DNA from 3 places in the Candidatus Clostridium stratigraminis genome. Region 1 is predicted to be linked to each of the others. Evidence: predicted binding sites of a transcription regulator. Region 1 holds the regulator's gene; each other region holds the start of a gene.
What was found. Region 1 encodes HrcA, which represses chaperone genes, less so after heat shock. Its sites were predicted from a motif close to TGTTAGCACTCNNNNNNNNNGAGTGCTAACA; they were not measured.
Positions count from the first base shown of each region.

Region 2: groES (co-chaperone GroES) is a predicted target of HrcA. The motif match lies at 2,219-2,249, and genes of this name have one in related genera.
Region 3: htpG (molecular chaperone HtpG) is a predicted target of HrcA. The motif match lies at 1,522-1,552, and genes of this name have one in related genera.

Region 1 is NZ_JBJHZZ010000006.1:96,744-101,023, reverse strand. It holds gene lepA (translation elongation factor 4) at 1-431, shown strand, start outside; gene hemW (radical SAM family heme chaperone HemW) at 443-1,573, shown strand; gene hrcA (heat-inducible transcriptional repressor HrcA) at 1,760-2,797, shown strand; gene grpE (nucleotide exchange factor GrpE) at 2,862-3,428, shown strand; gene dnaK (molecular chaperone DnaK) at 3,545-4,280, shown strand, end outside.
Region 2 is NZ_JBJHZZ010000002.1:283,982-288,261, reverse strand. It holds gene groL (chaperonin GroEL) at 242-1,870, opposite strand; gene groES (co-chaperone GroES) at 1,889-2,173, opposite strand; gene ACJDUG_RS05585 (TIGR01906 family membrane protein) at 2,637-3,299, shown strand; gene ACJDUG_RS05580 (DUF5317 domain-containing protein) at 3,364-3,921, opposite strand; gene ACJDUG_RS05575 (HD-GYP domain-containing protein) at 3,923-4,280, opposite strand, start outside.
Region 3 is NZ_JBJHZZ010000003.1:199,692-203,971, reverse strand. It holds gene hydG ([FeFe] hydrogenase H-cluster radical SAM maturase HydG) at 1-1,298, shown strand, start outside; gene htpG (molecular chaperone HtpG) at 1,644-3,524, shown strand; gene aroD (type I 3-dehydroquinate dehydratase) at 3,721-4,280, shown strand, end outside.

The sequences.
Region 1 (4,280 bases):
ATTTCTTTGATGCACTAAAATCAAGAACAAGGGGATACGCTTCCTTAGATTATGAACTTAAGGGCTATGCAGAAAGCAAACTTGTAAAGCTTGATATCTTGCTTAATGGGGATACCGTAGACGCCCTGTCTATGATTGTCCCAGAAGAAAGAGCTTATTATAAAGGAAGAGGTATGGCTGAAAAGCTAAAGGAAATAATACCAAGACAGCAATTTGAAATACCAATTCAAGCTGCAGTAGGTTCTAAAATAATTGCTAGAGAAACAGTTAAAGCTCTTAGAAAGGACGTTCTTGCAAAATGTTATGGCGGTGACATAACAAGAAAGAAGAAGCTTCTTGAAAAACAAAAAGAAGGTAAAAAGAGAATGAGACAAATCGGTACGGTGGAAGTTCCACAAGAAGCCTTTATGTCAGTATTAAAGATAGATTAAGGAGAAAAGTGATGGAAGAAACAATAGCATTGTATCTGCATATACCATTTTGTAAACAAAAATGTTTTTATTGTGATTTTCCTTCCTTTGCCTGTAAAGATAGCTTAATGCTTAATTATACTAATGCACTTTGTAAGGAAATAGGCAGTGCGGCAAATTATAAAATTGGTTCGATTTTCATAGGTGGGGGTACTCCCACCTATTTGTCTTTAGAATGCCTAATGCTTTTAAAGGAAGTAATAGCTAAACTAGATCTTGCCGAGGATATTGAATTTACCGTGGAAGGAAACCCAGACAGCTTTAATAGTGAAAAGCTATCCATATTTAAAGCTATGGGAGTAAACAGACTAAGTATAGGGCTGCAGGCATGGCAGGATAATTTGCTTAAGAATCTTGGACGAGCACACAATAGACAACAATTTTTAAATACTTTTAATACAGCAAGAAGCCTAGGTTTTAATAATATAAATGTTGATCTTATGTTTGGCCTGCCAAATCAAACTATGAGCAATTGGAAGGAAACCTTAGAAAAGGATATAGAGCTAAAGCCAGAGCACATTTCTTGCTACAGTTTAATTATAGAGGAAGGAACACCCTTTTATAAAACCATGGAAATTGGAAAGCTAAATTTGCCAGAGGAAGATGCAGAAAGAGAAATGTACGAATTTGCTATAGAATTTTTAAAGTTCAAAGGCTATAAGCAATATGAAATATCCAACTTCAGCAAAGTAGACTACGAGTGCAGGCATAACTTAACTTACTGGAACTTAAAGGACTATCTTGGCTGCGGCTCTAGTGCACATTCTTTCATAAGTAATACAAGGTATAGAAATGAATCTGATATAGAAAAATATATTTACGGCGTAAACAGTGGGACAAATGCTGTAATTGAGAAGCATGTAAATTCCTTAGAAGATAATATGGAAGAATTTATGTTTATGGGACTAAGAAAAATAGAAGGCATATCCCTTAAAGAATTTAAATTGAGATTTAAGAATGATATATTTAGTGTTTATCCTAAGGTATTAAATAAGTTTTTAAAAGCTAATCTTCTGGTTTTAGAAGGTGATAGATTATACTTAAGTGCAAAGGGCATAGAATTATCCAATCAAGTTATGTGTGAATTTATACTTTCAGTGTAAGGTTCATAGTAATATAGAGTAAATTAAAGAAAAATGAAGTAAATAAAAAATAAAAAAATGTAATTAAGATATTTGATCTATATGTGGATATTTTATTTAATTGACAAAAGATTTTAATAGTGATATGTTTTAAACATAGTGATTAGCACTCACCGACAGCGAGTGCTAATAAAAAGAGGTGATTGTATGGAGATGGACGAAAGGAAGATAAAAATTCTTCAGGTAATAATAAATGATTATATATCTACAGCTGAGCCTGTTGGTTCCAGAACCATTGCAAAAAAATATGATTTAGGTATAAGTCCAGCTACAATAAGAAATGAAATGGCTGATCTTGAAGAAATGGGATTTCTTGAGCAACTTCATAGTTCCTCTGGTAGAAAGCCATCAGATAAAGGTTATAGATTATATGTTGATAAACTTATGAAATTACCTCAGTTAACTACGGAAGAAGAAAATTTAATAAAGGGCCAGCTTTTAAACTCTGCACTTTATGAGGTGGAGAAGATTGTAAAGCAGGCCACTCAACTCTTATCAGAACTTACTAAACTTACCTGTATTGTAAAGACTCCCTCAGTAAATAAAAGCTATATTAAATCAATTCAGCTTTTAGGTGTGGATAATAACAATATACTAGCCGTTATTATTACAGATACTGGAATTATTAAAAATACAATTATAAGAATTAAAACTCCTGTAAGTACAGATGATTTAGTAAAATTAACTAATATTTTAAATGGAAGACTTAAAAATTTAAGTATTGAAGATATAAATCTTACTGTTATTAATTATCTTAAAACAGATTTAATAAATTATGAGGAGATTTTTGATGCTATAATACCTGCGCTGCATGAAAGCTTAAGCAGTTCAGATGTATCTGAAATCTATCTTGAAGGGGCAACAAATATATTCAACTATCCTGAATATAATCATATAGATAAAGCTAGAGACTTCTTATTCCTTCTAAATAATAAAGAAAATATAAAGGAAATGTTAAACCAGTCTAATAATATTTCCATAACAATTGGTGGAGAAAATAATTTAGAGGAAGCAAAGGACTTAAGTATAATATCAGGTGTATATAGTATTTATGGAAGGCCTCTTGGGGCAATAGGGGTAATTGGTCCTACCAGAATACCCTATTCTAAAGTTATTAGTATTTTATCTAAAATATTAAAAAATATAAATGAATCGCTTAATCAATCATATTTAGATGATAGATGATCTAATCTATTTATGAATAAATATTAAGTTTTAAATGGTTTTGCACAGAAGGGAGCAGCGATAAATGGAAAAAGATTTTAAGGATGAAAGTACACAAGTGGATAATGAGGAAACCTTAGAACAAGCAGAATTAATGGAGGATAAAGAATTCGAAGCTACTGAAAATGATTTACTGGATACTAATAGAAAGCTTAAAGAAGAAAAGGATAAAGCAGAAAATGAGCTTAATTCAATAAAGGACAGATTACTTAGACTTTCTGCTGAATATGAAAATTATAGAAAAAGAACTGCAAAAGAAAAAGAAGGAATATATTCAGATGCCTGTGAAGATATTCTTAAAAATATGCTGCCTGTATTAGATAATTTAGAAAGAGCAGCAAGTGTTGAGGGCAAAGCAGAAGATATTAAAAAGGGTATTGAAATGACAATTAGGCAGTTTAATGATAGCCTTGAGAAGCTTCAAGTAACTGAGATTCCAGTAAATGAAGGCTTTGATCCAAATATTCATAATGCTGTGATGCATGTAGAAGATGGTAATTTTGGTGAAAGTGAAATAGTAGAAGTTTTTCAAAAGGGTTATATTAGAGGAAATAAAGTCATAAGACATAGTATTGTTAAAGTAGCTAATTAAAAAATTAAATATATTTTTTAATTTCAAGGAACACCATATTTGTGTTCAAATTTAAGACTATAAGGAGCATAAATTTAATATTTGTGCAGAATAAGGAATACAAGGAGGATATTAAAATGGGAAAAGTAATAGGAATTGACTTAGGAACAACTAATTCATGTGTAGCAGTTATGGAAGGTGGAGAACCTGTTGTTATAGCTAATGCAGAAGGCGGAAGAACTACTCCTTCAGTAGTATCTTTTCAAGCAAATGGTGAAAGATTAGTAGGTCAGGTTGCTAAAAGACAGGCAATTACAAATCCTGATAAAACTATAATATCAATAAAGAGACAGATGGGAACTAGCCATAAGACAAATATAGATGGCAAGGATTATACTCCACAAGAAATTTCAGCTATGGTACTTATGAAAATAAAATCAGACGCTGAGGCTTATTTAGGTGAAAAAGTAACTCAAGCAGTTATAACTGTACCAGCATATTTTAATGACAGCCAAAGACAAGCAACTAAGGATGCAGGAAAAATTGCTGGTCTTGAAGTACTTAGAATAATAAATGAACCAACTGCAGCATCACTTGCATATGGCCTTGATAAACAAAACGAGAGCCATAAAATATTTGTATATGACTTAGGTGGTGGAACCTTTGATGTATCCATTCTAGAACTTGGTGATGGTGTATTTGAGGTTAAATCAACAAATGGTAATACAAAGCTTGGTGGAGACGACTTCGACCAAAGAGTTATGGACTTTATTGCTGATACCTTTAAGAGAGAAAATGGAATTGACTTAAGAAATGATAAAATGGCATTACAAAGATTAAAGGAAGCTGCTGAAAAAGCTAAAATAGAATTAT
Region 2 (4,280 bases), on a different contig from region 1:
AATTTAAACATTATACAATATTTTCAAATTTTTGATCACAATATATATACTATATTATTTTTACAATTATTACAATAACATGCATAACGCATTTAGTAAAAATCATTAAACATTTTCTGACATTGTTTTCGTTGCTGTCTTATTAAAATTTGAAACTATTTAAGTATTATCAATTATTACCATAAATATATTGTTTTTTTTAACATAAAAAAAAGAGCCCTAAAGGGCCCTTTAAATTATCTTAGTACATTCCATCCATTCCCATTCCGCCAGCAGGCATTGCTGGAGCTGGGTTCTTTTCTGGTATATCAGCAACAACACTTTCTGTAGTTAAGAAAGTAGCTGCTACAGAAGCTGCATTTTGAAGCGCACTTCTTGTTACCTTAGTAGGATCAACTATACCAACTTTAATCATGTTAACATATTTTTCATGTAAGGCATCGAAACCTACACCAGGTTCACTGTTTCTAACTTTCTCAATAATAACTGAACCTTCAAGGCCAGCATTTGCAGCTATTTGTCTAACTGGTTCTTCAAGTGCCTTAGTTATAATGTTTAAACCAACCTTAATATCAGCTTCCTCTGAATCAAGCTTAGCTACTTCTGGTATTACATTAATAAATGCAGTACCACCACCAGCAACAATACCTTCCTCTACTGCTGCCTTAGTAGCTGCTAAGGCATCTTCGATTCTAAGCTTTCTTTCCTTAAGTTCAGTTTCGGAAGCAGCACCAACTTTGATTACTGCAACTCCTCCAGCAAGCTTAGCAAGTCTTTCTTGCAGTTTTTCTCTATCAAAATCTGAAGTAGTTTCTTCTATTTGAGCTTTTATTTGTGCTACTCTAGCGTGGATTTCATCCTTGCTGCCTTTTCCATTAACTATTGTAGTGTTTTCTTTAGTAATCTTAACACTTTCAGCTCTACCAAGCATATCTAAGGTAACTTCTTTTAATTCTCTGCCTAATTCTTCAGAAATTACTTCACCGCCAGTTAATATAGCTATATCTTGAAGCATTTCCTTTCTTCTGTCACCAAAACCAGGTGCTTTAACTGCAACACAAGTAAAGGTTCCTCTTAGCTTATTAACAATTAATGTACCAAGGGCTTCTCCTTCGATGTCTTCAGCAATTATTAAAAGCTTCTTTCCTTGTTGAACAATTTGCTCAAGTATTGGAAGAATATCTTGTATGTTAGTGATCTTCTTATCTGTTAAAAGAATATATGGATCATCTAGTACAGCTTCCATTTTTTCAGTATCTGTAACCATATAGGAGCTTACATAACCTCTGTCGAATTGCATTCCTTCAACAACATCTAATTCTGTACCCATTGTTTTAGACTCTTCAACAGTAATAACGCCCTCATTTCCTACCTTTTCCATAGCATCGGAAATTAACTGACCAATTTCATCATCACCAGCAGAAATAGAAGCAACTCTAGCTATATCTTCCTTGCCTTCAACTGGTCTTGAAATCTTCTTAATTTCTTCTACAGCCTTATCAACTGCCATTTTAATACCATTTCTAATAAGCATTGGATTTGCACCAGCTGTAACATTTTTTAAGCCTTCTCTAATAATTGCCTGTGCAAGTAAGGTAGCTGTTGTAGTTCCGTCACCAGCAACATCATTAGTCTTTGTAGCAACTTCTTTTACAAGCTGTGCTCCCATATTTTCAAATGGATCTTCAAGTTCAATTTCTCTAGCTATTGTAACACCATCATTAGTAATAAGTGGTGCTCCAAATTTCTTATCTAAAACAACGTTTCTTCCCTTTGGTCCAAGTGTGATTTTAACAGTATTCGCAAGGATATCTACGCCTTTTTGCATGGATCTTCTTGCTTCTTCACCATAAATAATTTTCTTAGCCATTCCTATCCCTCCAATTTATTATTCAACTATAGCTAGTATGTCATCTTGTTTAACGATAGTGTATTCTTCACCATCAACTTTAACTTCTGTACCGGAGTATTTGGAGCATAAAACTTTATCTCCTACTTTTACTTCCATTCTTATTTCCTTGCCATCAACCATTCCTCCAGGTCCAACAGCAACAACTAATGCTTCTTGTGGTTTTTCCTTAGCTGCACCAGTAAGAACGATACCGCTCTTTGTTTTTTCCTCAGCTTCTAATTTTTTAATAACAACTCTGTCACCAAGTGGTCTAACTTTCATTTAAACCCCTCCTTAATGTATTTTTATTTATTATTAGCATCATATTGTTAGCACTCAATATCATTGAGTGCTAATATAATTATAATATAGTTAATCAGAAATATAAAATCAAGTCTCACTTAAACTTATCTATACCCAATTAGAAAGAAAAATAATGCATTATCTACTTTAAGATTATTTTTTTACATTATTTCTTCAAATTTCATTATTAATCTTAAATAAAGATTATTTTACATAGTAATATTATCCAAACAATTACTATTATAATCAAGTTAAAAAGAAAATATTCTTTTTATTATTGAATTTATTTTAAATTATGGCTTTCAGCCTACTTAAGCCGTTGACTATAATATTTATATTCTTTAAAATAAAATGTATATTAATAATGTACGATTTGAGAAATTCATGAGGCACAACAATTGATAATTGTTGTGTGCTAGTAAGAAATACGGGAGGGAAACAAATGAGCAAGGGCTTCAGTAAAATTATTACAATTATTTTATCCATCTGCTTAACTTTATTTCTAATTTCAATTGCAGTTAAAGCAACCTTGGCCTTTAGACAGCTTTATTTTTATGATATTGATCATTTAAACATTGCCAAGGACTATGGAATGTCCAAAGATGAAATCATGAAAAACTACAATATACTAATAGACTACACCCAAAACAAGAATATTGCTAAACTTCAAATGCCATCTTTTCCAATGTCAGCACAAGGTGAAATTCATTTTTCAGAAGTAAAAGCTCTATTTATGAAATTTAACTATCTTATGTATATAACTGGTATCATAAGCATAATAGGGATAATTTTAATGATTAAAGAGAAAGGTTATAAATATCTGAAATATAGCTCTATTTTACTTTTGGCACTTCCTATTGCTTTAGCAATACCTTTTGCAATTAATTTTGATAAAAGCTTTACTATATTTCACGAAATATTTTTTAGAAATAACTATTGGGAATTTGACCCTGTTAAGGATCCAATAATCAATGTACTTCCTCAAGAATTTTTCTTACATTGTGCAGTTATGATTTTGTTACTACTGGCAATTTTTAGTTTAATATGTTATGTAATTTATAAAAAAAATAATAAATCTAAGAAGAGAGATTTATTTTATAGTTAAACAAGTTAAAAAAATAGCTTCAAAATATAAAATATATGCTACTGGTGTATTTTATATTTTGAAGCTATCTTTCATTTTCTACAATATTATTAGAACTCTTCTTATTCTTCATTTCGGTTATAATAAAAATTGCCATTCCAAGTATTTCTATTATATCTCCAATGCTTGCAATACCAGCCTTTGGATACCTAATTGGAATTATATCAGCTAAAAAATAAAGCTTGGTGTTTTCACTAGTTAATTTATATAATCCCTGCAGTGCTACATCCCCAGAATAGCCTAAAGACTTAACTGTCTCCAGCCTTACAGGCATTACTCCGCCATTAGCAAATATAACAACTGCATTAAGCATAGCACCAATTCCTAATAATAGAAGCCATTTGTTTCTTCTATTAGCATAAGTAAATATTAGCAATAGTGCATACATAATAACGTCACTAATGTAGGTTAATATTCCTATGTGCAAATATCCCTTCTTTATCAGTGTAAGCTGAATAAATTCCATAAAAAAAGATATAAATACAAAGCTTATTAGTTTAACCTTTGCCGCATCTATATTCTTAAGTCTGCCATTTAAAGCGTATCCAATAATTATGGCTATTATAAATGCTAAAAGAAACATTCTACACCGCCTTTTGTTCTTTATGCTTCTCTAAAATCTTTGTATAGGCATCTACAACCTTTGGATGAAACTGACTGCCTCTAAATCTATTGATTTCAGCCATAATTTCTTCCTCACTTAACGCTTTTCTATAAGGTCTGTCAGTAGACATGGCATCAATGGAATCTGCCAATTGAACTATAAATACGTCTAAATTAAGGTCATTGCCACTTTTTCCATCAGGATAGCCCTTTCCGTCATACCTTTCGTGATGATTACGAACTATAGGTAATAAATCTTGTAAATTTTTGATGTCTTTAAGAATATTGTAACCTATTTCCGGATGGCTCTTAATTATTTCATATTCTTCATTTGTCAGT
Region 3 (4,280 bases), on a different contig from region 1:
AGGCAAAGGCCTTAAAAGGTTTAACTCATAGGGAAGCAGCTGTTTTACTAGAATGTGACTTAGAAGATAAAAATGAAGAAATGTATAAGCTAGCTAAGGAAATAAAACAGAAATTTTACGGAAATCGTATTGTTATGTTTGCGCCTTTATATCTTTCTAATTATTGCATAAATGGCTGCGTTTATTGTCCATATCACTATAAAAATAAACATATTTCAAGAAAAAAATTATCACAGGATGAAATCAAAAGAGAAGTAATTGCACTTCAGGATATGGGGCATAAGCGGTTAGCTTTAGAAGCAGGTGAAGACCCTGAAAATAATCCTATTGAATATATTCTTGAAAGCATTAAAACTATCTATAGCATAAAACATAAAAATGGTGTAATAAGGCGTGTAAATGTTAATATTGCTGCTACTACAGTTGAAAATTATAGAAAGTTAAAGGAAGCAGGCATAGGAACTTATATACTTTTTCAAGAAACCTATAATAAGAAAAGTTATGAAGAGCTTCACCCTTCAGGTCCAAAGCATAATTACGCTTATCATACTGAGGCGATGGATCGTGCTATGGAAGGCGGTATAGACGATGTAGGCCTAGGGGTTTTATTTGGACTTAACATGTATAAATATGATTTTGTAGGATTATTAATGCATGCAGAGCATTTAGAAGCTGCTATGGGAGTAGGACCTCATACAATAAGTGTTCCTCGTATTAGACCTGCAGATGATATAGACCCTGATAACTTTTCAAATGCTATAGCAGATGATATTTTTGCAAAAATAGTTGCTGTACTGCGGATTGCTGTACCTTATACAGGTATGATAGTGTCCACTCGTGAGTCTCAAAAAACCCGTGAACGTGTACTTGAACTTGGTATATCTCAAATCAGTGGAGGCTCAAGTACAAGTGTTGGCGGGTATGTTGAACATGAAGCCGAGGAAGATAATTCTGCTCAATTTGAATTAAATGATACACGTACACTTGATGAAATAGTAAATTGGCTTTTAGAAATGAAATTTATACCTAGTTTTTGCACAGCTTGCTATCGAGAAGGAAGAACTGGTGACAGATTTATGCAGCTAGTAAAATCAGGCCAAATTGCTAACTGCTGTCATCCAAATGCTTTGATGACACTCAAAGAATATTTAGAGGACTATGCTTCTTTAGATACAAAGAAAAAAGGAGAAGCATTAATTGCTGAGGAAGTTGAAAAGATACCAAATGAGAAGGTTAAAGCAATAGCAAAAGAGCATCTTACTGAATTACAAGATGGAAAACGTGATTTTAGATTTTAAATAATTATTAAAGCCTCAATAATGCTGAAAATAAAGCTAAGAAAGAAAATTTAAAATAAATAATTAAAAAGAAAAGAAGTATCAATACGGTTGATGCTTCTTTTCTATTAATTATTATAAAAAATTTCAGCATATAAATATCCGCTAACATAGAAGTGTCAGTTGCTTAAATCATATTTGAGGTATTGACATTATTTTTGAAAAGTGGTATATAACAATTATATATTAGCACTCGCTAGACGAGAGTGCTAACAAAAATTACATGACTATATCTTAATAACGAATTATGTTATTAAGAATAATAGCAATAGCCATGCACTTTTTATAATAGAAGGGGAGATTTTCATGGAAACAAAACAATTTAAAGCTGAGTCTCAAAGACTATTAGACCTAATGATTAACTCAATTTACACAAATAAGGAGATTTTTCTAAGGGAGCTTGTATCAAATGCCAGTGATGCTATTGATAAAATTTATTACAAGGCATTAACCGATGAATCAATGACTTTTGATAAAGAAAATTTCTTTATTAAAGTAGCGCTAGATAAGGAAAACAGAATTTTAAAAATTTCTGATACAGGTATTGGAATGACTAAAGAAGAACTTGATGAAAACCTTGGAGTAATCGCAAAAAGTGGATCCTTACAATTTAAAAAAGAAAATGAAATAAAAGATGGCTATGATATAATTGGACAATTTGGAGTAGGGTTCTATTCTGCATTTATGGTGGCAGATACAGTTACAGTTATAAGTAGAGCCTTAGGAAGTGATAAGGCATATAGATGGGAATCTAAGGGTATAGAATGTTATACCATTGAAGAGTGTGAAAAAGCTTCTGTAGGTACTGACATCATATTAAAAATTAAAGCTAATACAGAAGAAGAAAATTATGATGAGTTCCTCGATGAGTATAGACTAAAATCAATTATAAAGAAGTATTCTGACTTTATTAGATACCCTATTAAGATGGATGTAACCGAAAGCAGGCTTAAAGAGGGCAGCGAAGAAGAATATGAAGACATTAGTGTAGAAAAAGTCATAAACAGCATGGTTCCTATTTGGAGAAAAAATAAAAATGAACTTACTAAAGAAGATTATGATAACTTTTATTCAGAAAAACACTATGGCTTTGATAAGCCACTAAGATATATTCATACAAGTGTTGATGGCGCTGTAAACTATAATGCAATTTTGTATTTACCTGAAAGTATTCCTTATGATTATTATACAAAAGAATATGAAAAAGGCTTAGAGCTTTATTCAAATGGCGTTATGATAATGAATAAATGTGCTGATTTACTGCCTGATTATTTTGGCTTTGTAAAGGGCATAGTTGATTCTGAGGATCTATCACTAAACATATCAAGAGAGGTGCTGCAGCACGATAGGCAGTTAAAGCTTATTGCAAAAAATATAAAAACCAAAATAAAGAATGAGCTAGAAAGCATGCTTAAGAATGATAGAGAAAAATATGAGGCTTTTTATACTTCCTTCGGAAGACAGTTAAAGTACGGTGTATATAGTGATTTCGGAAGTGAAAAAGATGTGCTTCAGGATTTATTATTGTTTTATTCCTCTAAAGAAAAGAAAATGGTTACCTTAAGTGAATATATTTCAAGAATGCCCGAAGTACAAAAGTACATCTATTATGCTGCAGGTGAGTCAAAGGAAAGAATTGAAAAACTTCCTCAAACAGAGCTTGTATCAGACAAAGGCTATGAAATTCTTTACTTTACAGATGATATTGATGAGTTTGCAATTAAAATGATAATGAATTACAAGGAAAAGGAATTTAAATCAGTGTCCAGCGGAGACTTAGGTATTGAGGCAGACGAAAATAATAACTTATCAAAGTCTGAAGAAGAAGCCAGCAAGGAACTTTTTAACAGCATGAATAACATTTTATCTGATAAAGTCAAAGCAGTAAAAGCATCAAAAAGATTAAGAGAACATCCAGTTTGTTTATCAAACGAGGGCGAACTATCAATTGAGATGGAAAAGGTATTAAATTCCATGCCAAATAATCAAAATATAAAAGCAGATAAAGTTTTAGAAATAAATATAAATCATGATATTTACAAGGCACTAAAAGATGCTTTTGAGCATGATAAAGAAAAACTTGAGCTTTACACAAATTTACTGTATAATCAGGCTCTTTTAATTGAAGGCTTACCAATAAATGATCCAGTAGAATTTACAAACAATATCTGCAAAATTATGAAATAATTAAGGGCCTTTAACAGCATTTCTTTCAAAAGTTGTTAAAGGCCCTTTACTTATATGTAAAAGATAGTTTCTATTCCATTAGGAATCAATGAGAAAGCAAGTAAAAGATAATAAGACTATAAGTACAGCATCATAGAAAATGATATAATAGTTTAATAAAAACCAAATTTGTATTTGGATATTTAAGGCGGTTAACATGAATACAGTAAAAATAAAAGATGTAATAATAGGTGAAGGTATTCCAAAGGTTTGTGTGCCTATTATTGAAAAGACTAAAGAAGATATAATAGCAGAAGCAGTAATCTTTTCTAATATACACGTGGATATTGTAGAATGGCGCGTAGATGTTTTTGAAGATGCTTTTGATACTGAAAAAGTAAAGGCTGTTTTAAAAGATTTGGTGCCTGCATTGAATAACATTCCGTTACTATTTACATATCGTACATCTAAAGAAGGCGGAGGAAAAGCAATAGAGTCTGAAAACTATGTTGAACTTAATAAAACTGCAGCAGAAACTGGCTTAGTTGACCTCATAGATGTTGAACTATTTACAGGTGATGAGATCGTAAAAGAAATTATTGAAAGCGCTCATGGGGCAAATGTAAAGGTCGTTGCCTCAAATCATGATTTTGAAGGGACACCTTCTAAAAAAGAAATAATAAAGCGCTTAAGAAAAATGCAGGATTTGGGAGCTGATATATTAAAGATTGCTGTTATGCCAAAAAATAAAATAGATGTTTTAAAATTATTAGAAGC